Regions from separate parts of the Jeotgalibacillus malaysiensis genome, predicted to be linked through region 1. Evidence: predicted binding sites of a transcription regulator. Region 1 holds the regulator's gene; the other holds the start of a gene.
What was found. Region 1 encodes LexA, which represses DNA repair genes until DNA is damaged. Its sites were predicted from a motif close to CGAACATATGTTCG; they were not measured.
Positions count from the first base shown of each region.

Region 2: LG330_RS05780 (YolD-like family protein) is a predicted target of LexA. The motif match lies at 11,532-11,545, and genes of this name have one in related genera.

Region 1 covers NZ_CP085252.1:1,725,768-1,741,721, forward strand. Annotated here, with positions in the region: gene miaA (tRNA (adenosine(37)-N6)-dimethylallyltransferase MiaA) at 1-622, shown strand, start outside; gene hfq (RNA chaperone Hfq) at 665-895, shown strand; gene LG330_RS09290 (AAA family ATPase) at 988-1,878, shown strand; gene LG330_RS09295 (trimeric intracellular cation channel family protein) at 1,890-2,501, opposite strand; gene hflX (GTPase HflX) at 2,631-3,857, shown strand; gene LG330_RS09305 (aminotransferase class I/II-fold pyridoxal phosphate-dependent enzyme) at 3,873-5,120, shown strand; gene LG330_RS09310 (MerR family transcriptional regulator) at 5,355-5,741, shown strand; gene glnA (type I glutamate--ammonia ligase) at 5,774-7,108, shown strand; gene LG330_RS09320 (alpha/beta fold hydrolase) at 7,209-8,090, shown strand; gene lexA (transcriptional repressor LexA) at 8,154-8,774, opposite strand; gene LG330_RS09330 (LysM peptidoglycan-binding domain-containing protein) at 8,935-9,267, shown strand; gene LG330_RS09335 (recombinase family protein) at 9,280-9,927, shown strand; gene LG330_RS09340 (DUF896 domain-containing protein) at 10,001-10,234, shown strand; gene tkt (transketolase) at 10,356-12,362, shown strand; gene LG330_RS09350 (YneF family protein) at 12,540-12,761, shown strand; gene LG330_RS09355 (Spo0E family sporulation regulatory protein-aspartic acid phosphatase) at 12,903-13,094, opposite strand; gene LG330_RS09360 (cytochrome c biogenesis protein CcdA) at 13,355-14,062, shown strand; gene LG330_RS09365 (response regulator) at 14,251-14,613, shown strand; gene LG330_RS09370 (CcdC family protein) at 14,696-15,178, shown strand; gene LG330_RS09375 (DUF2621 domain-containing protein) at 15,218-15,649, opposite strand; gene LG330_RS09380 (hypothetical protein) at 15,773-15,922, opposite strand.
Region 2 covers NZ_CP085252.1:1,018,920-1,034,873, reverse strand. Annotated here, with positions in the region: gene LG330_RS05860 (nicotinate phosphoribosyltransferase) at 1-40, opposite strand, end outside; gene LG330_RS05855 (cysteine hydrolase family protein) at 61-612, opposite strand; gene LG330_RS05850 (STAS domain-containing protein) at 733-1,752, opposite strand; gene LG330_RS05845 (protein kinase family protein) at 1,896-2,513, opposite strand; gene LG330_RS05840 (flavodoxin family protein) at 2,632-3,255, opposite strand; gene LG330_RS05835 (DUF3231 family protein) at 3,371-3,889, shown strand; gene LG330_RS05830 (STAS domain-containing protein) at 4,231-5,073, shown strand; gene LG330_RS05825 (HAAS domain-containing protein) at 5,355-6,122, opposite strand; gene LG330_RS05820 (PadR family transcriptional regulator) at 6,115-6,462, opposite strand; gene LG330_RS05815 (YeeE/YedE family protein) at 6,665-7,918, shown strand; gene LG330_RS05810 (arsenic resistance protein) at 7,965-8,903, opposite strand; gene LG330_RS05805 (hypothetical protein) at 8,923-9,114, opposite strand; gene LG330_RS05800 (DUF3953 domain-containing protein) at 9,245-9,481, shown strand; gene LG330_RS05795 (hypothetical protein) at 9,516-9,914, opposite strand; gene LG330_RS05790 (hypothetical protein) at 9,944-10,549, opposite strand; gene LG330_RS05785 (HAD-IA family hydrolase) at 10,701-11,261, shown strand; gene LG330_RS05780 (YolD-like family protein) at 11,574-11,903, shown strand; gene LG330_RS05775 (SCP2 sterol-binding domain-containing protein) at 11,985-12,305, opposite strand; gene LG330_RS05770 (M48 family metallopeptidase) at 12,429-13,730, opposite strand; gene LG330_RS05765 (hypothetical protein) at 13,905-14,333, shown strand; gene LG330_RS05760 (Zn-dependent hydrolase) at 14,410-14,577, shown strand; gene LG330_RS05755 (Fic/DOC family protein) at 14,570-15,157, shown strand; gene LG330_RS05750 (PAS domain-containing protein) at 15,194-15,954, opposite strand, start outside.

The DNA of each region.
Region 1 (15,954 bases):
GACGGGGCTTTACATTCAATCGGTTTTATATGACTACAACTTCTCTGATAAAGGAAAAGACGATACGATCAGGTTGCAGCTCGAAAAAGCGCATCAGGAGGGAGTTGATCTCCATAAGAAGCTGACGGAGCTAGATGGTGTTACCGCATCTGCAATACATCCGAATAATGTAAGGCGTGTCATCAGAGCGCTTGAAATTATTGAATCAACCGGTATGACGCCAGCAGAGTTAAAATCAATTCAAACGCCTGAGCCGCTTTACAACCATGAGTTAATTGGTCTTGATATGGATAGGGACCTTTTGTATGAAAGAATTAATAAAAGAGTCGACATGATGATTGAAGAAGGGCTTGTAGAAGAAGTAAGAGGCCTCTATAAAAGTGGTATTAGAGATGTAACATCAGTTCAGGCGATCGGCTATAAAGAACTGTATGCTTATTTTGAAGGTGAAATCACTTACGAAGACGCTCTGGACCGGATAAAACAGAATTCCAGACGTTACGCAAAAAGACAATTAACATGGTTTCGTAATAAAATGGACTTCAAGTGGTTTAACATGTCAGAAAACAGAGAAAAAAAGATTAAGGAAATAATTGATTATTTGCAGGAATTTGGTCTTTAAAGGCGAACATGATAGAGACAGTCAATTTTAGGAGGCGCTCAGATGAAACAAGCTGTTAATATTCAGGATCAGGTATTAAATCAATTAAGAAAAGAAAGCACGTTTGTAACGGTCTTCCTGCTCAACGGGTTTCAAATCCGTGGACAGATTAAAGCGTTCGACAGTTTTACAGTCATGCTGGAATCAGAAGGGAAGCAGCAATTAGTATATAAGCATGCCATTTCAACATTTGTTCCTTCTAAAAATGTTGTCATTCAAACAGAAGCCGAATAAAAAGTGCGCCTAAAAGGCGTGCTTTTTTTCATTTATCATGTACTTTTTGAACTTTCATATAATGAGTTATGAAATTTTCCGAGGGGTGAATCATGAACGGGCAGGTTAAATTCATTATCAGCCAGAAACATTCATCTCAACAGATTGAAAGTCAGGAATGGCAAAAGATCGAAAGTGCCTTTAAACATTTTGTTGGCCTTGACCATATCAAAGAAACTTTGAAAACAATAGCCGCCTGGGCTGTCATAAATGAGAAGCGGGAAGAATTTGGCTTAAAAACAGAACGGCATTCACATCACATGCTGTTTTATGGAAACCCGGGCACAGGGAAAACGACGGCTGCAAGAATCATGGCGGAACTGCTAAAAGAATTAAATATACTTGAAAAAGGTCATCTTGTGGAAGCGGAGCGTGCGGATCTGGTGGGGGAATATATCGGGCACACCGCCGTTAGAACGAGGGAACTTCTTAAAAGAGCTGATGGTGGCATTTTATTTATTGATGAAGCTTATTCACTGTCGCGCGGGGGTGAAAAAGACTTTGGAAGAGAAGCAATTGATACGCTGGTGAAGCACATGGAAGATAAAAGTGGAAGTTTTATCTGTATCCTTGCCGGTTACAAAAAAGAGATGAACAGCTTTTTACGGATGAACACCGGTTTAAAAAGCCGTTTTGCACATATTCTGTATTTTCCTGATTACGCGTTAAAGGACCTGAATAAAATTGCGCTCAATATGTTTTATATGAAAGATTATACTTTATCAAAATCAGCAGCTGATATGCTGTTACGGAATATGAGAGAGATGGAGGATCTTTCAGGAAATGGCCGTTTTGTAAGGAATCTTGTTGAATTTATTATCAGGGCCCAGGCAGTTCGTCTTTTAAGGTATGATGGGTTAACGAGAAAAGACTGTATGGGTATTTCTGAAGAAGACGTGATAAAAGGAATTGAAGCATATAAAAAAGAAAAGCAGAATCATTAGGCTGATTCTGCTTAAGAGTGTGCTGTATGAATTGACTTAAAAGGTAATCTCCATTTGTAAATATATGATAAAATACGAAGCGCTGTGGTAATAATGAATAACAGGTATAGCTGCCACGGCTCAGATGCGATGCCCAGTCCGACCGCAAAACCTGCTAAAATAGCCCACACTGCATAAATTTCTGATCTCAGTACGAGCGGTTTTCTGCCTGCGAGCAAATCACGGATTATACCGCCGCCACTTCCTGTCAGCACTGCTGCTACTATGACTGCACTTAATGGGTGATTCATTTCCACTGCATATATCGCACCTTGGATAGCAAAAGCTGCAAGGCCCATTGCATCGAAAATATTACCCCACCGTTTCCAGTGTTTCAGTAAATTATGCGGAAACAGAAATACCGCGGTGATTGACAGAAGTGCGACCTGAAAAAACATACCCTGTTCCCATAAAGCCGAGACAGGAACGCCGATTAACAAATTTCTGATCGCCCCGCCACCAAAGGCTGTGACAATTCCGAGTATATAAACGCCTAAAATGTCGTATTCTTCTTCCATTGCGATAATCGCACCGGAAATTGCAAAAGCGATGGTGCCAATCATACTTAATACTTCCCAGGTCAACGATTATCCTCCTGCCTTTCGCTTGAATTGAACCAAAGTTGATTGTATCATGAATCGAATACAATTCAATCTTAGGAATCCATATTTTAATAAATGTACTGACATCGGAATAAAGGGGTGTGTTTTTGAATGAAAATGGAAAGAGCGATTTTAGTTGGGGTAAATACTGACAGAACAGATCAGGACTTCAATGAATCAATGAATGAATTACATGCTTTAGCTGAAACAGCAGGTGCCGAACCGGTGTTGGATTTAATTCAAAACATGGAAAAAGTTCATCCTGCAACCTATATTGGTAAAGGGAAACTAGAGGAACTTACAACCGCCTCGGAAGAATATGAACCGGAACTGATTATTTTTAATAGTGAATTATCTCCGAGTCAAAACAGAAATTTATCTGAGGTACTTGATGCTAGAGTCATTGACAGAACACAGTTGATTCTCGATATCTTTGCACAGCGGGCCCGTTCTAAAGAGGGTAAGCTGCAGGTGCAGCTCGCCCAGCTTGAGTATATGCTGCCGAGACTTGGTGGACAGGGTATTGAACTGTCAAGGCTTGGAGGAGGAATCGGTACAAGGGGTCCAGGGGAAACAAAGCTCGAAACAGATCGTAGACATATTAGAAGAGAGATCAGGGAAATCAAAAAGAAGCTTGATCAGGTTGTCAGACACCGTTCAATATACAGGGATAGAAGAAAGCAGAATCAGGCATTTCAAATTGCATTAATCGGTTATACTAACGCTGGAAAATCCACGATATTTAATTTACTCACTCATGCAGATTCATTTGAAGAGAATCAACTTTTTGCTACACTCGATCCTTTATCAAGGAAATGTATTCTGCCTAGTGGCTTCGAAACTATTATGACAGATACTGTAGGATTTATTAAGGACCTGCCGACATCGTTGATCGCTTCATTCAGGTCTACACTTGAAGAAGTTAAAGAAGCTGATTTTCTACTGCACGTTGTAGATGCGTCTCATCCTAATCACGCTGATCATGAAAAAACAGTGAAAAAGCTTCTGAATGAACTCGAGATGGACCAGATTCCAAGAATGACCGTTTATAATAAAGAAGACCTTCTCAGCAGTGAGTTTGTAGCCGACCGGAGTGATCCGTTTGTACTGATGAGTGCAGCAAAAAAAGAAAGTAAAAAAGTGCTGACTGAAATTGAAAAAGAGGCTAAACAAATATTAAAGCCATATACGATGACGATTTCATCAGATGATGGAAAGGTTTTAGCCCAGCTGAAAAAAGAAAGTATGCTGTTAAAATTATCATTTGTTGAAGAAGAAGAACATTACCTTGCTGAAGGATATATCAGTAAATACCACCCGTTGGCAAGTAAAATTTAGTTCAGGAGCGTTTGCATGATTGATCAATTCTACTCAGAAGAAACCTTTACATTAAGTAATAACATTGAAAAAAAAATTGCCTGGCGCCATAGAGAAATCGAAAAAATTGCTGAATTTAATCAGCTGAAGGTGCTTCAGGCTTTTAAAAATAAGAAAATCAGTGACAGTCATTTTCACCCGAGCACAGGGTATGGATATGATGATCATGGCCGTGACGCACTGGAAGCAGTTTATGCTGATACATTTAAAGCAGATGCAGCACTAGTCAGGCCTCAGATAATCTCGGGGACTCATGCAATTAATATTGCACTTTTTGGCATTTTAAGACCGGGAGACGAACTGCACTATATAACTGGAAAGCCTTATGATACGCTTGAAGAAATCATAGGTCTGAGAGGATCTGATAACGGTTCTTTAAAAGATTTTCATATTCATTATCAGCAGACGGATCTTAAAGATGGAAAGATAGATGTCGACAGCGTACTTTCAAATATGAAAGGTAATACAAAAGTAATTGGTATTCAGCGTTCTAAGGGATATGCGATCAGGCCGTCATTCACTATTGAAGACATTAAAAAAGCAGTACAGGCAATTAAAAAGCATTATCCGGATGTTATTGTATTTGTGGACAATTGTTACGGGGAGTTTGTTGAATCACAGGAGCCGATTGAAGCCGGAGCTGACTTAATCGCTGGCTCATTAATAAAAAACCCGGGTGGAGGTCTTGCGAAAACAGGTGGCTATCTTGCAGGAAAACAGCAATTGATCGATCTTTGTGCTTACCGAATGACATCTCCGGGAATTGGTGCAGAAGCAGGTGCCAGTCTGAATGCACTTCAGGAAATGTATCAGGGTTTTTTCCTTGCCCCTCATGTAGTCAGTCAGGCACTGAAGGGAGCGGTGTATACAGCTGCATTGTTAGAAGAAGCCGGGATGATTACCTCACCCGCATGGAACGAGTTCAGAACGGACCTCATTCAGGCTGTTGAATTTCGTGACCGAGAAAAAATGATCGCTTTTTGTCAGGGCGTACAGGAGTTTTCTCCTGTAAATGCTCACTTTACTCCTTACCCTGATTACATGCCGGGCTATGAGGACGATGTTATTATGGCTGCAGGAACTTTTGTTCAGGGGTCGAGTATAGAGTTATCGGCTGATGGACCACTGAGACCTCCTTATGCAGCTTATATTCAGGGCGGCCTAACATATGAGCATATTAAAATAGCGATAACTGCTGCGCTGCAAAAAATGAAATCCATATAATTAAAGTTTACAATTATACATTATTAAAAGCTGAGGCAGTAATTGTCTCAGTTTTTTTGTATAAAAATTTGAATAAAAATTATTTATTTTTAACATTTATGCATAAAAGGTATGTAATAAGGGAACAAAAAAATAGTTCGTAAAATATCATGTTATAAAACCTGACATGTTGTTGACAGAAAATTTAACATGTTATATAGTTAAATAGTCGACAGGCAAGAAAGGGGTTATATGATGGGCAGTGATATTAGACGCAGCATGCCGCTTTTTCCTATAGGAACAGTCATGCAGCTGGCCGATTTAACCGCCCGTCAGATTCGCTACTATGAAGAGCATGGGTTAGTCACTCCGGCCAGAACGGAAGGTAACCGCCGTCTCTTTTCATTAAACGATATTGATAAACTGCTTGAGATTAAAGATTTGCTTGAGCAAGGTGTCAATATGGCTGGAATTAAGCGGATCCTGGGGGATGGCACAGAAGCCGATTCAGATCGACCTGCTAAAAAGCCGGACTTATCAGAGAATGAATTAAGAAAACTGTTAAAACAGGAAATGATGGGTAATGGCAAGTACAGCAAAAACAGTTTGAGAGCGGGAGACCTTTCAAGGTTCTTTCGTTAAAAAAATTACATAAAAAACAGGAGGAACTACACATGAGTACGTATTCAAAAGAAGACATTATGAAAATGGCTAAGGAGCAAAATGTAAACTTTATCAGACTTCAATTCACTGATATTCTTGGTACGATCAAAAACGTTGAGATTCCTGTAAGCCAACTGGAAAAAGCACTTGATAATAAAATGATGTTTGATGGTTCATCAATCGAAGGATTTGTACGTATTGAAGAGTCAGATATGTACCTATTCCCGGACCTTGATACATGGGTAGTATTCCCTTGGACAGCTGGTGATGGAAAAGTTGCCCGTTTGATCTGTGATATTTATAATCCGGATGGTACACCATTCTCAGGAGATCCGCGAAACAACTTAAAGCGCGTTCTAGAAGAGATGGAGGAGCTTGGATTTACTGATTTTAATTTAGGGCCTGAGCCGGAATTCTTCCTGTTCAAGCTGGATGTTAACGGTGAACCAACACTTGAGTTAAATGATAAAGGTGGATATTTTGACCTTGCACCAACTGATCTTGGGGAAAACTGCCGCCGGGATATTGTAATTGAACTTGAAAAAATGGGCTTTGAAATTGAAGCTTCTCACCATGAGGTTGCGCCTGGTCAGCACGAAATCGACTTTAAATATGCTGATGCCGTATCTGCTTGTGATGATATTCAAACGTTTAAGCTTGTTGTTAAAACAATTGCAAGAAAGCATGGTTTACATGCAACGTTTATGCCTAAGCCACTATTTGGTGTTAACGGATCAGGTATGCACTTTAACATGTCACTATTCAAAGAGGGTAAAAACTCATTCTTTGATGAAAATGCTGATAAGCAGCTTAGTGAAACAATGAAGCAATTTATGGCGGGTATCCTTAAGCACGCTTCAGGATTTACAGCTGTAACAAACCCTACTGTAAACTCATACAAGCGCCTTGTACCGGGCTATGAAGCACCTTGCTACATTGCATGGTCTGCAAGAAACCGTAGTCCACTTGTAAGAATTCCAGCTTCTCGTGGAATGAGTACTCGTGTGGAAGTGCGTTCAGTAGATCCATCTGCTAACCCATACCTTGCAATGGCAGTTATGCTTAAAGCGGGACTTGATGGCATTAAAAATGGTCTGACGCCACCGGAATCAATTGACAGAAACATTTATGTAATGGATAAGGAAGAACGCGAAGCTGCAGGCATCAAAGATCTTCCAGGCACTCTTTTTGCAGCACTTGAAGAGCTGAAGAAAGATCAGGTCATTATCGATGGACTTGGAGATCACATTTTTGAGCACTTCGTAGAGGCCAAAGAAATCGAATGGGATATGTTCCGTACACAGGTTCACCCATGGGAGAGAGAACAGTATTTAGAAATGTATTAATCATCTAGAAACCGGAAGCTGCACAGCTTCCGGTTTTTTTTATGGAAAAGAACAGCATTTAAAAAAATTGGGTATAGTAAATAGTGAGGGGGGTATTGCCTTGGCAGACACATATAGAGGATTTAAATCGAAAGAAGGCTATAAGAAATATAAGAATGCACATGATAAAGTGATGGGGTTGTGGGATATTCCATATGAAGAACAAATTTTTAATACATCGTTTGGAGATGTATCAGTCTTAACCTGTGGTCAGCAGGATAATGAACCAGTTGTATTTTTTCATGCTTTTGGTTTTAGTTCAGCTGAATGGTATGCAGTAGCCAGGAATCTTAAAGACGATTACAGATTATATTTTGTTGATGTACTCGGAGAATTTAATTATAGCGACACGAAAGAACACCTAAACGAACGTGAAGATTATAAAACTTGGATTACTGAGCTGTTTGATGCTCTAATGCTTGCAAAAGTAACAATCGTTGGTCATTCAAATGGCGGGTGGCACGCATTGAATTATGCGATTTTAAACCCTGACCGTGTTAAATCACTGATTGTTTTATCGCCTGCTGCTTCAATAAAAAGAATGAACAGATCGTTCTATTCAAGACTTCTGCTCACCAACCTGATTCCCAGGGAGTCACTGGTTATTAATCAATTTTGCAGGTGGCTGACTGTGAGGAGGCAGGAGGGACATGAGAAGCTTTTTAAGCTTTACTTTCTTGGGCAAAAATATGTCAGCTGGGAATATGTGATGACACCACCAAAAAAGTTTAAAAGTGAGGAACTTGCATCACTGATGATGCCTGTAAATATTGCCGTTGGACGTGAAGAAGTAATATATGACCCTTTTCAGCTGCTGGAAGAAGCAGAGAACAAAATCAGAACCTGTGTACCTCATATGTTTGAAACTGGCGGTCATATGCTTCCTATAGAAATTCCGGATGAAGTTTCAACTTATATCAAAAAGGTGTTATCAAACCAGTAAAAAATCTGAGTAACATTAAAAAAGCTGAACGCTTTGACAATTTTGTCAAAGCGTTCAGCTTTTTTAATGAACCTGTCTGTATACCCCTACAACTTTTCCAAGTATGGAGACATTATTAAGAATAATAGGTGCCATTGAGGAATTTTCCGGCTGCAGTCTGACGAAGTCTTTTTCTTTAAAGAAACGTTTAACGGTTGCTTCATCTTCATCAGTCATTGCGACAACAATATCACCGTTGTTAGCTGTATTTTGTTGTTTAACAATTACAAGATCTCCGTCTAAAATTCCTGCTTCAATCATAGAATCTCCCATGATCTCCAACATGAACACAGCGTCATCTGAAGATGCGAGCCTTTCAGGAAGAGGGAAATATTCTTCCACATTTTCTATTGCAGTAATAGGTGAGCCTGCTGTTACTTTACCAACGAGTGGGACATTGACTACACGTTGAGTTGGAATTTTTTCCTCTTCAAGGGAAATGACTTCAATTGCTCTCGGTTTTGTAGGATCTCTTCTGATTAACCCTTTACTTTCAAGTCTTGCAAGATGTCCATGTACCGTAGAGCTTGAAGCTAATCCGACAGCAAGTCCAATTTCTCGGACAGAAGGCGGATAACCTTTGTCCTGAACTTCACGTTTTATAAAGTTTAATATATCAAGCTGTCGCTTTGATAATTTCTTCATATTGCAGCACCTCTTTTCAGTTTAAAACTTTTCTAAATTATAGCATATGGGTTTTGAAAATACAAACATAAGTTCGAGTTTTTTGTGTTGACCAAAACAAATGTTCGTATTATACTCAAAATAATAAAAGCGAACACATATTCGATGGAGGCGATCAATCATGACTGCATTGTGGAGAAAATATTCATTTGTTATTCTATTCGTGGTGACTGCACTTTTTTTCAGCTTATTTCTTGTTTTTACGAATACAGCTGACAGTGATGCAACGTATGCAGAAATTACAGTGCAAAAAGGGGACACGCTTTGGGCGTATGCTGAAGAATACGCAAGCCATACTTCTATGACGCCTGAAGGGTTTATAGAATGGGTAACTGAACATAACGGACTTTCCTCTCATATGATAGTGGCAGGAGAACAGCTGGAGCTTCCCGTACCAGAAGAGGCATTTAAATTCAGTGATGACGCGATTCACCTGGCATCTGATCGGAAATAAGGAGTGATCGTGTTGAAGGTAATAATTTACTGCAGAGTCAGTACTGAAAAAGAAACTCAGGAGACTTCACTTTCACGGCAGGAAGATGAATTGAAAATTCTTGCTGATAAAATGAACTACCAGATCGTTTCAATTATCAGTAAAAAAGAAAGTGGATATGACCTGGATCGAGAAGGTGTTTTTGAACTGCTTGATCATGTACGTTTATATGAAGCAGAAGGTCTTTTAATTCAGGATGAAACACGGATAGGACGCGGAAATGCGAAGATCGCATTGTTACACACGCTTCAAAAAGAGGGTATAAAAATATATACAATCGCTCATGATGGTGAATTGCAACTGTCTGAATCAGATTCAATGATCCTCCAGATTGTCAGTATGGTTGAGGAGCATCAGAGAAAACTTCATAATCTGAAGATAAAAAGAGGGATGAAGCGGGCAGTTGAAAAAGGATTTAAACCTCAAAAGAATCTGAAAAACCGTGGTAATAAAGAAGGAAGGGATAAGATTGAAATCCCGGTAGATGAAATTGTAAGACTCCGCGGTAACGGTCTGACGTTCCAGGAGATTTCATCTGTTTTACGCGGACTAGGTCATCCGGTTTCCAAGGCGACCGTTCATAGAAGGTATACGGAATATATGGAATCAGAAGCGAAGTAAACATATTACTTGTCAAACTTCCCCCTTTCTTTTAACATACATAGAAGCCTACCTGAAAGAAAGGGTGAAAGACATGTTATCTAATGAGAAAATCAAAAGAATAAATGAACTCTCTAAAAAATCAAAAGAAGATACGCTCACAAGGACTGAAGCTGAGGAACAGCAGGTTTTGAGACAGGAATATTTACAGGCATTCAGAGGATCAATGAAACAGACAATTGAAAATGTGACTGTTGTTGACCCGGAAGGTAAAGATGTAACTCCACAAAAGCTCAAGGATGCAAAGAACAGGAATAAGATGAACTAATTATTTTCTTGTACCATTGATGAATCTGAAGAATTATGAATAAAAGAGGAGATGTTTGTACATCTCTTCTTTTTTTTTGTACAATAAGACGTATCACGTGAGTTTAGAGAGGATGTAGATGATGTTTAACAAGACAGACGACTTAGCAATTAACACAATCAGAACGTTATCAATTGATGCAATTGATAAAGCGAACTCGGGTCATCCGGGACTGCCTATGGGGGCTGCTCCATTTGCATATACTTTATGGACTCAATTTATGAATCACAACCCGAAGAACCCGGACTGGTTTGACCGTGATCGTTTTGTACTTTCAGCAGGACACGGCTCGATGCTTCTTTACAGCCTGCTGCATCTTTCCGGATACGATTTATCACTTGATGAGATTAAAAATTTCAGACAATGGGGATCTAAAACGCCAGGTCACCCTGAATACAAACATACGAAAGGCGTGGAGGCAACTACTGGACCGCTTGGACAGGGAATTGGTATGGCTGTAGGAATGGCAATGGCTGAAAAGCATTTAGGTGCCAAGTACAACCGTGAAACCCACAATGTGGTTGACCATTATACTTATGCATTATGTGGCGATGGCGACCTAATGGAGGGTGTTTCTTCAGAAGCAGCGTCACTTGCAGGACATCTTCAGCTGGATAAATTGATCGTTCTTTATGATTCAAATGATATCTCCCTCGACGGCGATCTTGACCGCTCGTTTTCTGAGAGTGTTAAAAAGAGATTTGAATCATATAACTGGCAATATATCCGTGTAGATGACGGTAATGATGTAGCTGATGTTGCGGATGCAATTAAGGAAGCACAGGCTGATACAAGCCGTCCTACAATGATTGAAATTAAAACTGTGATTGGTTTCGGTTCTCCTAACAGAGCCGGTACTTCAAAAGCACACGGAGCTCCTCTCGGTACGGACGAAACTACACTTGCTAAGGAAGCTTACCAGTGGGAAGCAGAAGAAGCATTTTATGTGCCAGATGAAGTCTATAAGCGTTTTGAAGAGCTTGTTGTTCAAACTGGCAGTGAGAAAGAAAAAGAATGGAATGAAAAATTCCAAAGCTATAAATCTGCTTATCCTGAATTAGCGCAGGAGCTTGAAGATGCGATTAATGGAAAACTGGCTGATAATTGGGATCAGGATCTTCCTGTATATGAGGAAGGTAAATCACTTGCAAGCCGTGCATCTTCAGGAGAGGTATTAAATGCGATCTCTAAAACTGTCCCAACATTGTTTGGAGGTTCAGCAGACCTTGCGGGATCTAATAACACGATGATGAAGGATGAAGCAGACTTTACACCTGAAACACCAGATGGCAGAAATATCTGGTTTGGTGTACGTGAGTTCGCAATGGGAACAGCGTTGAATGGAATGGCGCTACACGGAGGGCTTCGCGTTTACGGAGGTACATTCTTTGTATTCAGCGATTATGTCAGACCGGCCATCAGACTGTCAGCATTAATGGGTATTCCGGTTACTTATGTATTCACTCATGACAGTATTGCAGTCGGTGAAGATGGCCCGACACATGAACCTGTTGAACAATTACCATCACTTAGAGCAATGCCTGGATTATCAGTGATACGGCCGGCTGATGGTAATGAAGTTGCAGCTGCATGGAAGCTGTCAATGGAAGCAACGGATCATCCTACAACGCTTGTATTAACGCGTCAGGGTCTTCCGACGATGCCTGGTTCTGCTGATAGCGCTTATGAAGGCGTTAAAAAAGGTGCATATGTGATTTCACCAGCTGAAAAGGGTGAAGCAGATGTACTTCTGCTTGCTAGTGGATCTGAAGTGGGTCTTGCATATGAAGCTCAGCAATCACTTCGCGAGAAAAACATTGATGCTGCAGTTGTATCTATGCCATCTTGGGATCGCTTTGAAAAGCAGTCAGCTGACTATAAGCAGTCTGTTCTGCCAAAAAACGTGAAAAAGCGTTTTGCGCTTGAAATGGCCTCGCCACTTGGCTGGGAACGTTATACAGGTGATGAAGGAGACGTATTAGGTATTGATACATTTGGTGCTTCGGCTCCAGGTGGAAAAGTGCTTGAAGAGTACGGTTTCACAGTTGAAAATGTTGTAAAAAGAGTGGAAGCTTTGTTACAATCTTAATTAGGTTTTTAAAGCCGGTGAGCATGAAAACTGCTCACCGGCTTTATTTGTGAAAAGGACCTTAAGATGTTAAAATAAATTTAATATAACTGCTCGAATTCTGTAATAAATGATTGTATAATGCGCAGTGTTCTTGTACACTTTTATATGAAAGTAACAAATAGGAGGCAATATGAAATGGAATTATGGCTTGCAATTGTGTTAATTGTTGTTGCTTTGCTGGCCGGAGTCGCACTTGGATTCTTCATCGCACGTAAATATATGATGACTTATCTTAAAAAGAACCCGCCAATCAATGAGCAAATGCTTCGCATGATGATGATGCAGATGGGTATGAAACCGTCGCAGAAGAAAATCAATCAGATGATGAGTGCTATGAATAAACAACAGGGCAAATAATAAATTAACAGGTACTTCTATCTAATAGAGGTACCTTTTATTATGCTTTAGTTAAAACCTGCGACATCATTACACAGCTTTTTAAAAGAACGCAACATTCAAAGAAAAATAAAAAAGACTTCCATCAGCCGGAAGTCTTTTTTATTTTGTCTGCACTTCTAACGCAGCGGGACTGTAAGTGTGTGTTTTCTCAAATTCATTAAGCAGATCGTCAAGCTCCTGTGAATAACGGACAGCTGAAGGGGATGATAATCCTTCTTGTGCAGCGGTACGTATTAATACCTGACGTTTTTTTTCAATTGCTTCAAGTAGCTTTTTTTGTTGCTCCCCCATTCAAAGTCTACCCTTTCATCAGGATCCTCTGTAGCAGGAACCTATACATTATTTGTCATTCAATTAACTTAGGGTCTAGTATACAGAAAAAAGGGGAAATTGAAAAGAAATTAATCCCTAATTCCATTATTTTTACAAGTTCATTTGTGACAAAACTATAACTTCTTTAAAATTGTTATGTACATATTATATTCAGGACAATGAGAACTGACGGCAGATTTGCTAAAATGAAGCTAGCGAATACGGATCGGAGTGTTTTTATGGGCGATTTAAATATTTTATGGGCATTCGGGGCAGGATTTTTAAGCTTTGTATCTCCCTGTGTGTTACCGCTTTATCCAGCATTTCTGTCATATATTACTGGAATGTCAGTTGACGATTTATCTAAGGGTAAAGGGATGAGACAGAAATCCAGTCTTCTGCATACATTATTCTTTCTATTGGGTTTTCTGCTGGTTTTTATAGGGCTGGCATTTACTTCAACTTGGATCTCTGATGTGTTTATCCAATACCAGGACTTTATCAGACAAATTGGTGCCATTTTAATCGTAGTGTTCGGTTTAGTGATCGTTGGCGTATTTTCTCCTGAATTCCTTATGAAGGAAAGAAGGCTGAGCTTTAAATCCCGCCCATCAGGATACTTTGGATCTCTTCTAATAGGTCTGGCTTTTGCAGCCGGCTGGACGCCTTGTATGGGACCTATTCTAGGCGCAGTGTTCACGCTGTCAGCATCCAATCCAGGATCAGGCTTTCCATATATGATGGCATACTTCCTTGGGTTTGCGCTACCGTTTTTTATTCTTTCTTTCTTTCTTGGTAAAACAAGCTGGATCAAAAAGAAAAGCTTGGCTATTATGAAAACAGGTGGCTGGGTCATGATCGGGATGGGAATCATTCTGTTTTTTGACGGTTTGACCTGGATTATTGAACTTATGCTTCCGATCTTTGGGGATTTTACAGGGTTCTAATAAATGCACATCATTGAAATTCGGACATGATCAGGCTGAGACACTTGTCTCAGTCTTTATTTTTGGTCAAAACTTAATCAGCATTAGGGAAATAATAAAATATATTTAAAAGATGAAATATCTCTCTGTTGAAGGACTTTTGGTTTAGGTGTATAGTTAATATTAACTATATTTATAAGGGTGATTAAATGACAAAAGTTCTTGTTGTAGATGATGCAAAGTTTATGAGAATGACTTTGAAAAATGTATTGAAAAGCTCTTCATTTCAGGTGGTTGGTGAGGCCGAAAACGGAGAGGAAGCGGTTGAAAAGTATAAATCACTTAACCCGGACCTTGTAACAATGGATATTACCATGCCGGTGATGGACGGTATATCTGCAGCCAAAGAAATTTTAAGAGAAGATCCTAAGGCAAATATTATTATGTGTTCTGCAATGGGCCAGCAAAAAATGGTGATTGAAGCGATTGAAGCAGGGGCGAAGGATTTTATTGTAAAGCCTTTTGACGGAACCCGTGTAGTCGAATCACTGAGCAGAGTAATCAATAAATAATGTAAAAAGCGCCTTTTACAAACTGAGAAATCTCAATTATACTTAATTGAGGTTTTACATATGTAAGTAAGGATGGGTGCTAATGCTTGTATATCTTTCAACAATTGCCGCTGTCATTATGGGAACGGCTGTATTTATAATCAGATTAAAAGCTGCTAAAAAACCTGTAACAGCTAAAAAAATTTTTTTGCCTCCGATCTTTATGAGTACCGGCGCTTTAATGTTTATCTTTCCATATTTCCGTGTCACACCTTTAGAGGCAGTTGAAGCACTTGTCGTTGGGGCCTTATTTTCCATTGTACTCATTAAAACTTCCAAGTTTGAGCAGAAGGATGATGGTATTTATCTGAAGGCCTCTAAGGCATTTCCGTTTATCCTGATCGGTCTGCTCGTACTCAGAATTATTATGAAGCTGGCATTAAGTACGACAATTGAACTCGGAACGTTAAGCGGCATGTTCTGGATTTTAGCATTTGGTATGATCGTGCCATGGAGAAGTGCAATGCTGATTCAATATAAAAAAATTGAAAAAGGGGCAGACCCTCAACCTGCTCAAATGGCTTAAATAAACATAAAAAAACATCACATTCATTGTGATGTTTTTTTATAAGGCAAATAAATCTTCATATTCTGTGATGTCTATATTCAATTCATTCAATTTTTTTCTTAGAAACTTATGATCTCTTTTTGGAGTCGCTACAATATAACCTCTTACAATCAAATCCAGCGTGATTTTATCAGCTTTTTCTTTCACTGCAAGTTTGCCTATGTTGCCAGCGATTTTTTGCTTGGCGACATCACGAAATAATTCAGGAACCGGGCTGACAAGCTCATTTAAGAGGGCCTTTTCTTCAGTACCCCATAAATGGATTGTCTGATTAACATAATGTTCTTCCCAGTCGAGGTCTGATTTTCCATCTTCTTTTGGCATTCTTTTAAGAAATTTCCTGAACATAAAAAATCCGCCGATTCCAAACAAAGAGACAAGTACTACGACCCAGAAAAGTATAAACCATAAAAACCAGCCTTCAAGCACATTCGTCACTCCGTTCACTTAATCTACGATTATTATAAAGGAGTTTATGGATGGCTTCAAGAACTGGTTTATAAAGACATGTATGAAGTTTGTCATCTGTGTGAATAAGGAAGGAGGCAGGAATCATTTTACCTGTCGATAGCCAAGAGAGAGTAACTGGTGTAGGTTTTCACGGCGGACTTCATAAATATTTTCGTTGTCAGCAGTAACACGGATGTAGTCTTCAGATTCCAGATCATGATGTTCAACGTATTCTGTTTCGATTTTTCTCATACCGTTTCCTCCTTTCGGTTGTATATACAATA
Region 2 (15,954 bases), 710 kb from region 1:
GCATCAGACTGTCATCAGTGTAGTTTCCTAATGTATCCATAAACGATTATCTCCTTACCGCTACTTTACTTCCGCACCAAGCGACGAAACGAAATGATCAAGCGCCCATTCATGACCGGCCTGATTAAAACTTGCTGCCGCTTTCTTATGCACAACAATTTGAAATCCCTTATTATAAGCATCCACTGCTGTATGCAATACACAAATATCTGTACACACACCAACGAGGTGCACTTCCGTAATGCCCCGTTCACGCAGCAGCTGCTCGAGATTTGTCCCGGCGAAAGCACTGTAACGTGTTTTATCTATATATATCACATTTTCATCATCTTGAATCATATCATAAAACTTCTGAAGCTCCCCGTACAGATTTCTTCCTTCCGTCCCACGTAAATTATGAGGTGGAAAAAGCTTTGTTTCAGGATGATACGGATCACCTTCCTCATGAAGATCAATGGCAAATACAACAAGATGCCCATTCTGATGAAACTCACTCGTCAGGCGGACCACTTCCTTCTCAATCGCCTGGCCCGGCTCACCACAGGTTAATGCACCATCAGATGCAACGAAATCATTCGTATAATCAATGTTAATCAAAGCACGTTTTGTCATCAGCTTAGTCTCCTTTATCGAACAGATACTTCCATTCTAACTTTACTAATGTAAAGACACAAGTCACTTAACATGATGCTCACCTACGCAAAAAGCTCCAGCAACCGCTGAAGCTTTTCGTCAGATAATTTGTTTCCCCTGCTGGCTAAGCGCATAGTAAATCCCGTGCTGAAGCGTCTGGAAGCAGTGAAAATCAGAAATATTTATTCCCGACTCTGTAATGGTGATACTCAATTTTGCTGACAGTCCAACAAGCACGGTTTCCGTACCAATCAGACCTGCAGCCCCGCTGATCTTTTCAAGCAGGCTCGTTGTCAGCTGATCGATATTGTCATCAAGTGCTGTCAGATCAAGAACAAGATAGCTCGCCTGATAGGAAGGCAGCTTACTTAATGTGTTATAAACAAGCTCCTCTGCCCGCTCCTGATCATACTTACCAAGCAGCGGCACAACAACGACTCCATCAAGCACCGGGATGATCGGTGATGAGATCTGTTTAATTAATTCTTTGAGGTCTCTCGTTTTATCCTCTACCATTGCTTCAAGCTGCAAGATCTGCTGAGATTCTTTTTTTCTTGAAAGCGCATGAATGTTTTGGGTAATCGTGATATCTGAAGGGAAATATTCAATCACAGTTGTCTCCGCTCCGACAATCTGATCTTCTTTTATCTTAAACCACACATTTTGTCCGAAGAACACACTGAAAATACCTGCGTAATGAGCAGGCAGGAAATTCCCTCTCCGCTTTTTCCCCTGTGCTTTATTGATTTTATATTCCCAGCTGTCTTTTAGTCTGACCTTTAACGTCTTTGACTCAAGATCCAGATTTTCAATATGTGCATAGCCCCAGCCCGCGGATGCATAAGTGGTTGTAATCAACTCAGCAGCTTCTTCCACATTTACATGCTTCAAATCTTCAAAGTATTTTCCTACAACAGTTCCCTGTCTGAAACCTGCTGCTTCAAATACAAGTGTAGACGCTTCTTCCCCGGAGATTTCTTCAATTGTGTCGAAAAATTCCTTCATTGCACTGGTAATCCAGAATAAAACAGCGTCTTCCTGTTCAAAAAGGAATTCTCCTTTCGCTACATCCCAGTCAAATTGAAGCCCGTCAATATTAATGCTGTGATTATTTTTCATGAGATCACCTTTGCTTTTATGTATTTAATCCTATGATTTTTATATTAACAAAGTTCAAGTTTTTTCTCTAATCTTACTTAACTTTACAGCAGGAAATGTTTCAATTTCATTCTCGGCAACAGATCAGATCTCTGGGGAATTTGTCAGGCCCTCAGCCTGCTAACTGCTTTTTCCCATAAATTTTTATATAAAAATGCAGCCCCATTTAAACTTGCAGCAGGTATTTTTTTCGGGAAATAGGATTTGTGATAGTATTTCCATGCTTTTTTCAGATCATCCCATTGCCTGTCATACACTTTATCCTGTCTGAAGCGCGCAAGATCAATCATCATAACATGGCCATCAGGCTTTAAAATAATATTGCGCAGATGCACATCAGAAGGCTTTAACCCTCTATTTCTTGCTACTCCAAGCGCTTCATCGACTTCATCTATATGCTTCTTTTCAATGACAATCCCTTCTGACAGACATTGAAAAAAAGTTTTGCCTTCCACATAATCGATTACCAGGTAGTTATCACCTGAATCATAAACGGACGGATAAAATTCACTTCCTGCAAGCAGATGATAGATCTCCGCTTCTTCTTTAGCGGTTTTCTCATGCCCGGGAAAGAATACTTTCATCACTTTATTTTGACCCTTTATCTTAAATACTGCTGCACTTCTGCCAACGCCGATCAGTGAACACTCAGATGCAGCGTGTAACACCGAGTAATCCCCGTTAAATATGACGCTTTCAGCTAATCCGCTGTAATCATTCACAAGATCAGCCCTCTCATTTTGCTTTTACTCTGACTTCTTATTTTACAGCAAGACCTCTGCAGGCAGAAGCAGTTTACCCTAATCCATTTAAAAAGGCCCCCATAGGAGCCATGATCTGTTACATTGTATTCCCTTTTGCAGGAATCGGGTTTTCCTTTAAAATCTTTGCAAGGTGAAGTGTGTTATAGGCGAGCATTTGAATATGAGACTGTGTAAACTCACTCTTATAGCCTTCTGCTTCTACATACGATGGCCCCGGTCCCGCTTCTCCGACCCAATAGGCATCTACATTCGGAGGCACGGTAAAACCGATATGAGACAAGCCGTACAGTACTGAAGCAGCTGCCTGTTTTGCACCGTCTTCATTTCCTGTGATCAGCACACCGCCAACCTTATTATAATAAATCGCCTGTCCTTTATCGTTTGTGTCACTGCTTCCGCCATACAATCGTTCCATTGCTACCGTTGCAAGACTGCTCTTCTCGCCAATCCATAGTGGCGTTCCAATCATGACGATGTCCGCTTCCTTCACTTTTTCATAAATCTCCGGCCACTGATCATCTCCACCCATGTCAGTATCAATACCAAAAGCGATATTGTAATCAGCCAGGCGGATGATCTCAACTTCTGCTTCTTCATTCTTAAGTATTTCCGCTACCTCTTTTGCCATGTAACCGGTATTTGATTCTTCCTCTGATGCTTTTAGTGACGCATTTAAAATAAGTGCTTTAATCTGATCCATCGTATCCCTCCAAAATTTACTGTCCTATACTACCTACCCGAAACTGAATAGTTAAACCTTTAAAGCGCATACTACCCTTTGACTGATTCAGTCAATTTTGCAAAGGGGGATCATCATGGGAATTTTAAGTGGAGCACCTAAAAACGAACCGTTACACTACGGGGAAATCTATGGGGTATGGTCTGCGCTGTTAAAGGCAAAGTCAGCGATTGCTGCTAATCAGACTCTCTTAAACCATGCCGGAGACCGTGAATTAAGACAGCTGATTGAAGAAGCGATCAAAATGGGGCAGAGTGATGCCCGTCAGCTTGAGGAGCTGCTTATCGAGCATCAGATTCAGGTACCTCCATCGCCACCTGCCCGGGCAAAAGCAAGTATTGATCAGATCCCGGACGGCGCACGCTTTCAGGACCCTGAAATTATCGCATCCATTGCGGCAAGTACAGGGACAGCGATGACTGCTGACAGTCAGATGATCGCCCAATGTATCCGTGAAGATGTGGGACTTATGTTTGCACAATTTCACACAGAAAAAGTGGCTTTTGCCGCAAAAACCCTGCGTCTCAGCAAAGAAAAGGGCTGGTTAATCCCGCCGCCTCTTTATCAGATAAAAGAGATGGCACATCAGGGATAACAAGCAAAACTGCCTCAAATGACCGGCATAAGCCGCTCGTTGAGGCAGTTTTATTTTTTTAACCTTTTTTGAAATTAATTGCTGTTTCAGCACAGCTTGTGATTGGAACGTAAGGGGGGCGACTCCCTCGGAAAAAAAGATCGGGGAAGACCCCTCACAGCAGTAATCTTCTGCTCGGCCTGAGCGTTCGTCCGCGGATAGCGTCCCGTTGAAGTGGAAATCAACAGACAACTTTAATAAAACTTTTTCAAAAATCTTTTTTCTGAATCAGTTTATGCTACTTTAATTAAGGGAATTGAATACTTTAGACCCCAGACTTTGTACATAGAAAGGACTCACATATGAATCAAATAAATACAGTTACATTTAAAAATTTTGATGAAGCGGCAGATTCTATTTTGCAGATGATGGCTGGTTTACTGGATATTAACACGCTATTTATTGCAAAAAACGATCAGCAGGTCAACGAAATTGTAAAGGTCGTTAACAAGGATGAAGAATTACTTCAGACTGGTGAACAGCTCCCATTTAAAGATACATATTGTAAAGTCAGTGTGGATCATGGCAATCAGCTGCTTTGGATACCTGATATTACGCAGCATGAAACGACTAAAGAACTTACTGTGACACAAAATCTTGGCAGCGGCAGCTTTGTTGGCATTCCAATCTATTTTGCCGACGGGAAAAATTATGGCACGATCTGCGGCCTTGATACAAAGCCTTTTGATCTGAATGAAGAGCAAATGGAGCTACTTGAAACGATGAGTTCTCTTCTGTCTTATGTGCTTGAACTTGATGGTGCACAAAAGCAGATAGATAATTTATCAGTGCCTATTGTTCCGATTACAGAAGGTGTGGCGATTCTCCCTGTAATCGGCAGCATCAATGAGATCAGGGTCGGCAGAATCATCGAGCTGACACTGGGCAGAAGTCAGGAGCTGGAACTTGAGCATCTGATCATTGATCTCTCAGGTATTATTGAAGTAGATGACCTTGTCATAGGTTCTCTTCTTAAAATCGTGAATCTTTTGAACCTGCTTGGCGTGCATGCGATCCTGACAGGTATTCGTCCTGAAACAGCACTGCAGGCAAACCAGTCACAGATTGATTTTACAAAGTTTGACGTTGAAACAAACCTTGAGCGTGCATTGACGAAGCTTGGTTTTCATCTGGAGAAAGAGTAAAAAAGTTCTCATCCTCTTTTAAGTTGGATGAGAACTTTTTTGTGCTGCTGAGCGGCTATAGAGCAACGGATCACGGGCCTTGGCGTTCAATTATATGAAGTGGCGAACCAATTAAGTGCCGGCATGATTCAATTATGCTTAGCAGCGAATCAATTATGCGTTCTCAAAAAAGCGATGATACATATAACCGGACAGATGAATCAATTATCCCGGTCGATGAACCAATTATACTCAGCCATGAGCCAATTACCACACCTGCACTACCACCGTTCGGGCAAAGGTCAACCCGCAGCAGCCTCAGCCTTTTTCATCTTTTTAACGGTATAGAAGAAATACAGACCAATCACCGCATAAGTCATAAGCAGACCGGTAATCAGCCGCGCTTCCAGACCAAGAGAAGTCATTCTGAGTAACAGCTCCGGCACATGGACAGCAGCAAGCATAACCGGCAGCACTGCTGTTTTCGCCCACACAGAAATCCAAATCAGTATCGCAAGTAAAATGACACCCACTGACATACTTGCTGTTACACCCAGTTCAATTCCCGGCATTTCTGTATACATATCCCAAAATACAAGACCCATGAACAAAACCATATTCACAAAGATCGGTATCATGATAAAAAAGAATTCTTTAACCCTTGAGACCTGCCTGCTTGTAGTATATTTAAAAACCCCGAAAATCAGCAGAATGAAAAGAATACTGACCACAATACTCCCACCGATCATTGCATAGCTGTAGCTGAGTCTCATATTCTCCATTAACTGTCCGATGACTGAAAATGAAATCGCACCAAAAATAATGAGTGGAATGTATTTCAACCACGCTTTTTTATCGAATTTCATTTCACCTGAGATCATCTCCATATATTCCTTCGGTGATTCCCCTACTACCTGTTCTATCGGCTTACCGTTTTTCTCTGCTTCTGCCAGATGTACCTCAAGCTCTTCAGCAATTTCATTGATCTCTTCACTGTTTTTACCTGATGAAAACAAATAAAGTCTGAGATCATCAATAAATCTGCGGCTTTCCTTCGATAAGTTAGGCACTGCCTTCACTCCCCTCTTTTGTCTCCTGACTGATTGCTTCATTTACACTCTTCTCTAACCTTTTCCACCTTTCAAGGAACGCCTCGAGTTCTATGTGCCCCTTCTCAGTGAGAGAATAGTATTTCCTCTTCGGACCGGCTGTCGATGCTTTTTTCACTGAAGTAACGAGCCCTTCACGCTGCATTCTCATCAGGAGCGGATAAATCGTTCCTTCACTCACTTCACCAAATCCATATTCACTCAGCCGCTCTGCCATTTCATACCCGTATACTTCTTTTCCACGGATGATGGCGAGCAGACAGCCATCGAGGATCCCTTTCATCATTTGTGTTTGTGACATCAGCATCCCGCCATTTCATTATCTTGTATTACAAGGTATATAAATAATATACATTTAGGTAACTTGTAATGCAAGGTATTATGAAATATATTTTTCCAGGGATTATATCCCTGACTGACCTCAAAACTTATAAATTTACATCCTGATACAACCTGTGCTAAATTAATCCCTATCTTACAAATAGGAATTGGAGGTTTTCAATATGACACAACAGGTTCAGGACACACCAAAAGGATGGATACGCGGCCGCACAACGGTTGTAACAGACCTTGCACCGATGCAAAAGCCTTTTGTTTTACTTGGCATTCTCGCTGCTCTTGCACTTTTTGCGGTCATTCTTTATACAACTGATATTGTTCAGGGCGTGCTATTTCTAATTGGAATTGCACTTGGACTGACGTTATTATATGCACGATTTGGCTTCACTTCTGCTTTTAGAAGGTTAATGTCTGTCGGGAATGCGCAGGGGATTCAGGCACATATGGTGATGCTTGCTGTCGCATCCACTTTGTTCGCATTCATTTTAAGTACCGGATTCAGCTTTACCGGAACAGCCCCAACAGGCTATGTATCGCCAGTTGGCGTCAGTGTTTTATTGGGGGCATTTATTTTCGGGATCGGGATGCAGCTTGGTAGCGGATGTGCTTCAGGTACACTGTACTCTGTTGGCGGCGGATCTTCATCCATGATTCTGACACTGCTCAGCTTTATAGCAGGTTCAGTACTTGGTGCTTATCATTTTAATTACTGGATGGAAGAAACATGGGCAGCCGAGCCATTTTCACTCGCTGAATCTACTAATCTCGGATTCTTCGGTGCATGGGCTGTTCAGATGGCGCTTTTTGCAGCGATCTATTTCGGTTTAAAGTTTATTGCAACAAAGAAAAATTCACCCGCAATGAAACCATTACCGACAACAACCGGCTTTAAAAAGATTTTCCGCGGATCATGGCCGCTACTGGCTGCAGCTATTATTCTGGCACTGCTGAATGCTTTAACACTGGCTGTCAGAGGTACACCGTGGGGCATTACATCAGCATTTGCATTATGGGGTTCTAAATTTCTGGAGCTCTTTGGCGTAGATGTAGCTTCATGGGGATACTGGCAGGCGAATGCAGAACAGCTTCAAAACCCGATTCTTGCAGATTCAACAAGCGTGATGAACTTTGGTATTATTCTTGGCGCATTTATCGCAGCTTCTGCTACCGGCGCATTCAAGCCTGGTAAAATTAAGCCTGGTATTGCCGGCGCTTCAATCATTGGCGGACTGCTAATGGGTTACGGAGCAAGACTTGCTTTTGGCTGCAATATCGGTGCATACTTCGGCGGTATTGCATCCTTCAGTCTTCACGGCTGGGTATGGGCTGTGATGGCGATGCTTGGTACAGGACTTGCATTGTTTATCAGACCGTTTTTCGGATTGAAAAACCCGAAACCAAAAGATTCATTATGTTAAATGTAACGCTCCCGGAGGCCATTGAATCTCCGGGAGCTTTTTTATATCATTTTTTGCTGTTTATTCTCAAGAGTACTTTAGCTGTCAGCGCGAGCACCGGCAATTCTATAAGCGGGCCAATCACCAGGATCAGTGCAATCAGCGGTTCATTCGGAAAAGCAGCGACTGCAATGGCAAGTGCGAGCGGTGAGTTCCTTGCAAGTGTAGTCATTGTCAGACTTACCCTGTCTGCTGCAGGCAGCCTGCACAGCTGTCCTGTCTTACGGCTGATAAAAAAGTTTACAGCAAAAAAGATGGCGAGCGGCGGAAGGATCTGCAGAAACACCCCTGTATTTTCAAGAAGCATGCTCCCCTGTGCTGTAAACATGGCCATGATAGCCAGTACCAGAAACATAACAGGAAGATTTTGCAGCAGATCCGCTTTAATCAGACGTTTGCCTTTTAATAATTTTTTCGTCAATATTGCGAACATGAGTGGAAGGAATAATACCCATATTACACCTTCAGCCAAGTAGGCCGCTTCCACTGTTTCACCAGTTCCAAAAAATATTAATAAGTAAACCGGCAGCAGAATAATCTGCAGGATCAGATTAAGCGGCAGAATCGATGCTGAAAGGGCTGTGTTCCCCTTTGCTACACCTGTAAAGATTAAGTACCAGTCCGTACATGGCGTAACGAGCAGCATGATCAGTCCGATTGCAAGCGCCGGCTGATCAGGAAAAAATACGATCGCGAGCAGCCAGGCAAAAAAGGGCGTCCATACAAAATTGATGAATATAGCGCTTATGCTGAATGTTTTATTTCCAAACGAAGCCTTTACATCCTTTAAGGGAATCTGTAAAAACGTCAGATAAATCATAATAGCAAGCAGCGGCAGAATGAGCCCTTCTGCAAACGAACCCGCTCCGTCAAGTTGACTGAAGACCAGTCCAATCACTACAGCACCTAATATAAAAAACGTATACGGTCTCTCAAACCATTCCATTACTACTCACACCTGACATTTAAATCGAATCAAATCCGTCCCTGAACATTTTTCCAAACAATTTGAACAGCAAGTATATCAGACGAAACGGAAGAATGATCAGCTCCGGAACCCAGATCAGAATATCTGCCACCACATCCCAAACGCTGTACTTCCCTTCTGCTTTGCGTTTTCTCGATCTGTCTGCTCTTTTCTCCCGCCACTTTTTCATGATCAGCACCCCGTCTTTCCATTCGTTTTTAAACTATACGGATTTAAAGCAGAAGTGTTTCAAAATAGCGAAACCTGAACGGCTTTGAAAACGTAGATCAGTTAGTGAATCTTTTACGGGAGTGTTTGAAATGAGCAAAATGATCACAAGTGTATTGAGCGGCATTGTCATTATTATTGCAGCCTATAGTTTTTTCACAGGCGACCGTTCTGTCGTTCCGTTTTACATGTTTCCGCTTGCACTGTTGCTGTTAATTACCGGCATCGAACGATTAAAAGACAACAAAACTTTTTTTGGCGCCGTATCAATTGTGGTATCTATTTTTGTGTTTTTCGTTGCAGGATATGTCTCAATTACAGGTCTTTAAAAAACTGTCTTTGCATGAACGCAGAGACAGTTTTTTAAGGCGCAAATCCGTAATAGGTCAGGACAAATCCGAACATTCCTATGTATCCGCCAGCGATAAAGGCTGCGATCAGCAGCATTTTCATTGCGATCCGCAAGGCGGTATGCTGAAACCTGTTGTTTACCCATTTAAATCCTTTATTTGAAAACAGGATAATGAGGGGAATGATATAAAGATAAGCGAATGTAGCAACCCAGTTGAACTTCACAGCAAACCCTCCGTCAACAGGGCTATCAAAGAGCTGATAGTCACTGCTGATCTTATATAGGCCGATCAAAAATACAATAGATAACACAGAAAAATATGTCATGATGACTATCAGCAGTTTTTTGTGATCCTTTCTGAAAATAAAAAACAAAAGGAGCAGCAGTACGGCTAACATTGCGGCTTTCATGAATAAATCAATCCAAAGATAAGAAATATTTACCTGCTCCCTTCACTTACTTCCTCATTGTATCTTTCAACAAGCTTATTGCTGTCGCTCGTTCCATACTCTTCTTCGAGCTTTGGCTTGAGCTTTTCCCACAACAGATTCTTTTCATATACATCAAGATCAAACCCATGGTTCAACTGCTCAACCGTCAGACCAAGCACATCTGCATAAGCCAGCTGGAGCGGCGACTCAAATGACTGCGTGATATTATCAATATACTGGTTTAACTCTTCCTCACTTACAGTAACGCCGTATTTCTTTTCAGCAATTTCTTTCCAGACCTGATCTTCAGTTAAACGTTCTTTTGCAATCACTATAATCTCATCTTCTGTCAGATCTTCAGCATAGTACAGCGCTTCTTCAGAAAGCGTTCTGATAATCCACTTTTCAAGATCACCTTCCGCCTCAAAATTCTCTGCCTCCTCCATCACATGGCTCAGCTTATTGTAAAAGTCATCCTGGGTAAATGAATCAGTCATCACAGACAGTTCTTCGTTACTTTTCATTTCAATATCAGCTACTGCACTTTCTTCCGGGGCACATCCAGACAGGAAAAATATTGTGGCAATGAACAACAGGTAAATTTGTTCCTTCATAAATTGATATGCACCTCCATATCATAATCGATTCGACAAATAGAGACTTAAGTCCTTCTTATTTTAAACAAAATTATGAAAAAAGATTCACCTTCTACAATGTGATAATATTTACGTGAAACAGCATTCATGAATAGAAAGGAAGTTACATATGAATATACTCTGGGATTATGATGGCACACTATTTAACACCTATCCGGCTTATGCAAGGCGGATGAGCCATGTGTTGGGCGGGAAAGTATCTGAGGCTGACTGTTATAAAGAGCTGAAAATCTCTGCATCTCATGCAATCACAACGTTTCGAATGACTGAATCACAAATTGAGGAGTATAACGACTTAATCAGCTCGATCAGCCCTGGGGAAATGCCGCCGTTTGATCACGTTGAAGAAGTACTGAAGCAGGCTGACTGTAACGTGATTATGACGCATAAAGATCAGGAAGGCGCCTATAAAGTACTTGATTATTACGGTTTCACAAAGTACTTTTCCGAAATCGTAACAGCTGATCACGGATTCCCACGAAAGCCCGATCCTGCATCATATAAATACCTGCATGACCAGCACCACATCGACCTTGCAGTCGGCGACCGTGAACTTGATATTATCCCGGCAAAACAGCTCGGCATGTATACCTGCCTGTTCCAAAACGATAAACCGGCCGACTTTCACCTGGAGGATTATAGAGACTTTTTTAAAGTAGTGGTTTTCTAGTGGAATATAGTTGTGAGGTATGAAGATATTAACTTTTATTAATTATTCATATTGAATACTCTCTTAGTGCAGCGAAGCGTAGGGCGGCGACTCCGGGACGATTAGTTGGAAGCTGAGACCCCACAGCCGAAGGCGAGGAGGCTCAGCAACAACCGTCCGGAAAGCGTCCGTCCGAAGCACAGCGGAACGATTCATAAGAAAACATATCGATTTTTCAGCCCCTCACTTCAATCAAATTTCTAAAATCCATCACTTACCTATTTACAAAACAGAACAAACGTTCCTATAATGTTGGAAAGGGGCGTGAACAAAATGAATAAAGATCGCGGCACAATTAAGTGGACTTCGATGATGCTGCCTGAACATGTGAAAATGCTCAAGGACTTTTACGAAGAAATGGAACAGGAAACAAAACCCGAACTCGATGAACAGATGTTTGACATGATCTTTCTCGGCATTCAGGAGGCACTGGAATTCCGTCAGAAGGTTGACCTGAAAATTTTTGAACATAACAGACGTGACAGCGTAAACGGAATCATCACATTAGTTAATTACCAGCAGCGCTATTTACTGATGACAACCTCTGACCACATGAAAAAGACCATCCCCTTCGATCAGGTGATTGGTCTTGAGGTTGTGTGACAGAGCAATTGAATGAATCGGGCTCGCTGCACATCAGGTGGACAGCAGTGAGCCTCCTCGTTTTGAAGCTTTGAAGAAATGTTAAAACGTATACTCACTCAATAATGATTCAAGCTTCAGGGCATAGCCCATTTTCCCATCAACTTTTAACTTTCCAAACATAAACGCACCTGACGCACTCAGGTCCCCTTCAATCATTTTCACTAAGTCTTTTTCACTCAGCTTCAATGTACAATGCGGCTCAGCTGCTCCAGCTTCTTCAATCGATGCTTCCCCATGCTTTAAGACCAGCTGCTTTGCTTCCCCTTCTTTCAGCTGAAACTCATAGCGTACGTTTTCATTCTGAATTGGTTCCGGATTAGCGTTCATTGCTGTTGTCATTCTTGACCACACTTCTGACATGTTCATATCCCCTTTGTCTGAATGTAATGAATACTCATTCATTTTACCATAAGGGATTCATTCTGGTACGCAAATCATTATTTCATCAAAAAAAGATGAGACGCAGTTGTCTCATCTTCCATCTTACTCTTCAAGCCATGTATCAAAGTCCTGGCCTGTTGATACACTGATATATTCAGCAGGTGTATCGCCGTTCGGGTCTTCCATGTCTGGGTCTGCTCCGTATTCAACCAATAACGCTGCTGACTCCCGGTCCTCATAGCTGACTGCCGTCATCAGCGGTGTTGAATAATTATCCATTGCATTTGGATCTGCTCCGGCGTCAAGTAACAATCTCATCATCTCAGGATCCATATTATAAGCTGCATAGAGTAAAGCAGTCGTCCCTTCATTGTCCGCTGCATCTATTTCAGCGCCTTCATCAATCAATGCAGCCACTTCATCTGTTTCACCCATTGATGCAGCATCCAATAATGGCGTCATGCCCATATCCATTTCAGCGTACTCTTCATAAAACGGATCATCTGCTGCCAATAAATCATCCGGCAGTAACGAAGCGAATACAACGCCTGCTAATGTCATTGAAACAATGACTGCCACATACGCACCCGCAAGCCCACCAAACAGAAGTCCTGCACCAAGAACGATTCTGCCTGGCTGCTGAGTGTATCTGTAAGTAGTCGAAGGATTCATAAAGCGTTCGACTGACAAAATTCTTTTCGGTAAAAGCGGGTGTGTTGAAAGCACCTCGCTCAGCCATACAGCCCCGTTTGACTCTGAATGAATCTGCTCAAGGTACGCATCCTCATCCACTTCACGGTACATCACCTTCCCGACACCAAGTAAAGTCAGCGCACGCTTTGCAGCACCGGCATCCCCGATCTGATACGCAGCCTCTCTGTCACACGTATATTCACATGAGCGACTATATGCCTGAGATAAAAACGGCACAAACTGCGCAGGCAGTACGAGAATGTTTTTCCATATGTGATTGCGTTTGATATGAGCGAGCTCATGCGCAATGATAAAGTCCAGCTCTTCCTGTCCATTCTGTCTTGCGAGTTCAAATACTTCTGAGTAAAGCACAATCATATTGCGTCCGAAAAACCTTGTGGCAAAAGCGTTCAGTGCACCTTCTGACTGAATGACAAAGAAATCAGGCACTTTCTTTAACCCCATTTCCTTAGACAAAACAACCGCACGCTCGTAGACATCCGAAAATTGTCTTTCACTGACTCTTACGCCATTCCCCCGGATCGAGCCAAGCATTAATGCATTTGTAAAAAGCACAACGGCAAGAACAGCAAGCGCAATGCCGATTCCGATAATAGAAACAGCTGCTGCAATATAGACCAGCGCACTGAAAATGGCTGACAGTATAAAATAAACTGTTTCCCATTCTGATTTAATTCTCTGTTGTTTCAACGATCTTCCCCCTATATATGTATGAAATTGTAAAGCATTTCTAAATATTAGCCGATCATCTTTAAAATTACAATATGGAAAAATATTTTCATAGAAATATGTGAGTATTATCGATTTTTATATTTGTGATACGATTATAAGATAGAAAATTAAACGGAGGATTTGAGGTCTATAATGGAACATATACGCACAAGAACAAAACGAGTGACTAAAAAAGGTGTAGTCGGCATTCATAAATACGATATCCGTAAAGAAGATGGCAAGTATTTTGTCTTCTTCAGTTCAAAATCACAAAACAGTCATCATTACAGTGAAGAGGAAATCGTCGGGGAATACACCTCTCTCGATGAAGCGCAGGCTTATTTAAAAGAAACAATGGGCGCCTTTGATTCCAGGCCGCTGTCATTTAAGGTCGGGTTTAGCGTTGCCAACCTGATTATATCTGTTTTGCTTGGTTTTTTTGTTTACCAGTTCAGTGAAAACGCCCTATTATCAAATGGCATCGCAGCTGATACAGCCCAGGTTACGGGTATGATGACAGGAGTTGTCACTACCTTTATTTCACTCATTATCATTAACCGGATTTTAAGCCGGATTGGCTGATGAATTTGCTTATCTGACGGCTTTTTCGTGGTATAATAAGCGTATAGGAATTCATAAAAGGTGGGGGAATCGCTGAATGAAAGATGTCAAAATCGAATCACCGGAGTTTAAGAGGATCATGAAGAATCTGCATCTTGAAAACCTGTCTCTTAATGAAGGATTACAGGAGAAAGTACTGGAGACGATTAATGCAGATAAGCCGATTACACCTTCAGTGATTAAGGACCTCCTGTCACGTGGATAAGTATATCAGCAGTGAAAATGATGATTTTCTGCTGAAGTACAATCTGCTTGGGGTTAAAAATGAAGAATCACTTATGGAAGCTGAAGCACTGACCTTTTCACTACGTGCTGCTGAATTTGTGAGAAAGCAATACAAGGTCTCTTCGTTTGATATTCAAAGCTTTAAAGATCTGCATCGTCATTTTTTTCAGGATATTTATCCTTTTGCGGGAAAGTTTCGTACCGTCCAGCTGATGAAAGGAAATACGCGTTTTTGTCAGGCACAGTTTCTGGACTCATATGCAGAACAGATTTTCAGGGAGCTTGCTGAAGAAACAGAGTGGAGCACGCTTGATATTGTTGCTGAAAGACTCGCTTATTTCAAGTCTGAGCTGAATATGCTTCATCCTTTTCGTGAAGGCAATGGCCGGACAATCCGCTCGTTCCTTCATGAATATGCCCGCTCAAAAGGAATTGAGTGGCAGTATGACCAGCTCGACCGGACTGAATATATAGATGCTATGATCCGTGCGGTGACAGATCCATCTGACCTGGAGTTATTATTCAGACAAACAATCAGCTTTACTGATCAGTACAAATAAAAACGTTCAGCTATGTTATATCAGCTGAACGTTTTTTTAATACGGTAATACAAGCTCTACTGTTGTTCCGGCTCCAGGTGTGCTTGATATATTCATCGCTCCATGATGAAGCTTCATGATATTTTGACACATCGGAATACCAAGACCGTTTCCAGTCTGTTTTGTGGTGAAAAAAGGCGTATCAATTTTCTTCAGAAGGTCTTCACTCATTCCTTCCCCATCATCCCTGATGATTATCGCCATTCTTTTTTCCTCATAACGGTATGAAACACGAACACGCCCCCCCTGCTTCATCGCTTCAATTGCATTTTTCAGGACATTCATCACGACCTGTTTGATCTGATTCTCCTCGCACATGACTTCAGCAGACGGGTTTTGTCCATCGCAGCTTAACTCTATATTTTTCATTGAAAGCTCCGGCTGAAGAAACCCGCAGACACTTTGCACAAGTTCTTCAATGGCAACAGGTTTTACTTCTGTTTTCTTTGGCTTCGCAAGCATCATTAATTCATTTACTGTGTATTCAATCCGGTCAATTTCTGATTTTAATACAGATATATATGCCTTTTTATCTGTGGCCGTTTCACCTTCTTCAAGCAGTGCGGTAAATCCTTTTAATGAGGTCAGCGGATTTCTGATTTCATGGGCAATCCCCGCAGCCAGCTCTCCTAAGACAGACAGTTTTTCAGAACGGAGCACAAGCTGCTCAGCTTCCTTCATCTGCGTAATATCCTGACTCACAAAAATAAACCGGTAGGCTTCACCTGCTTCATTGAGCATTGGAAAAATACTTGTAC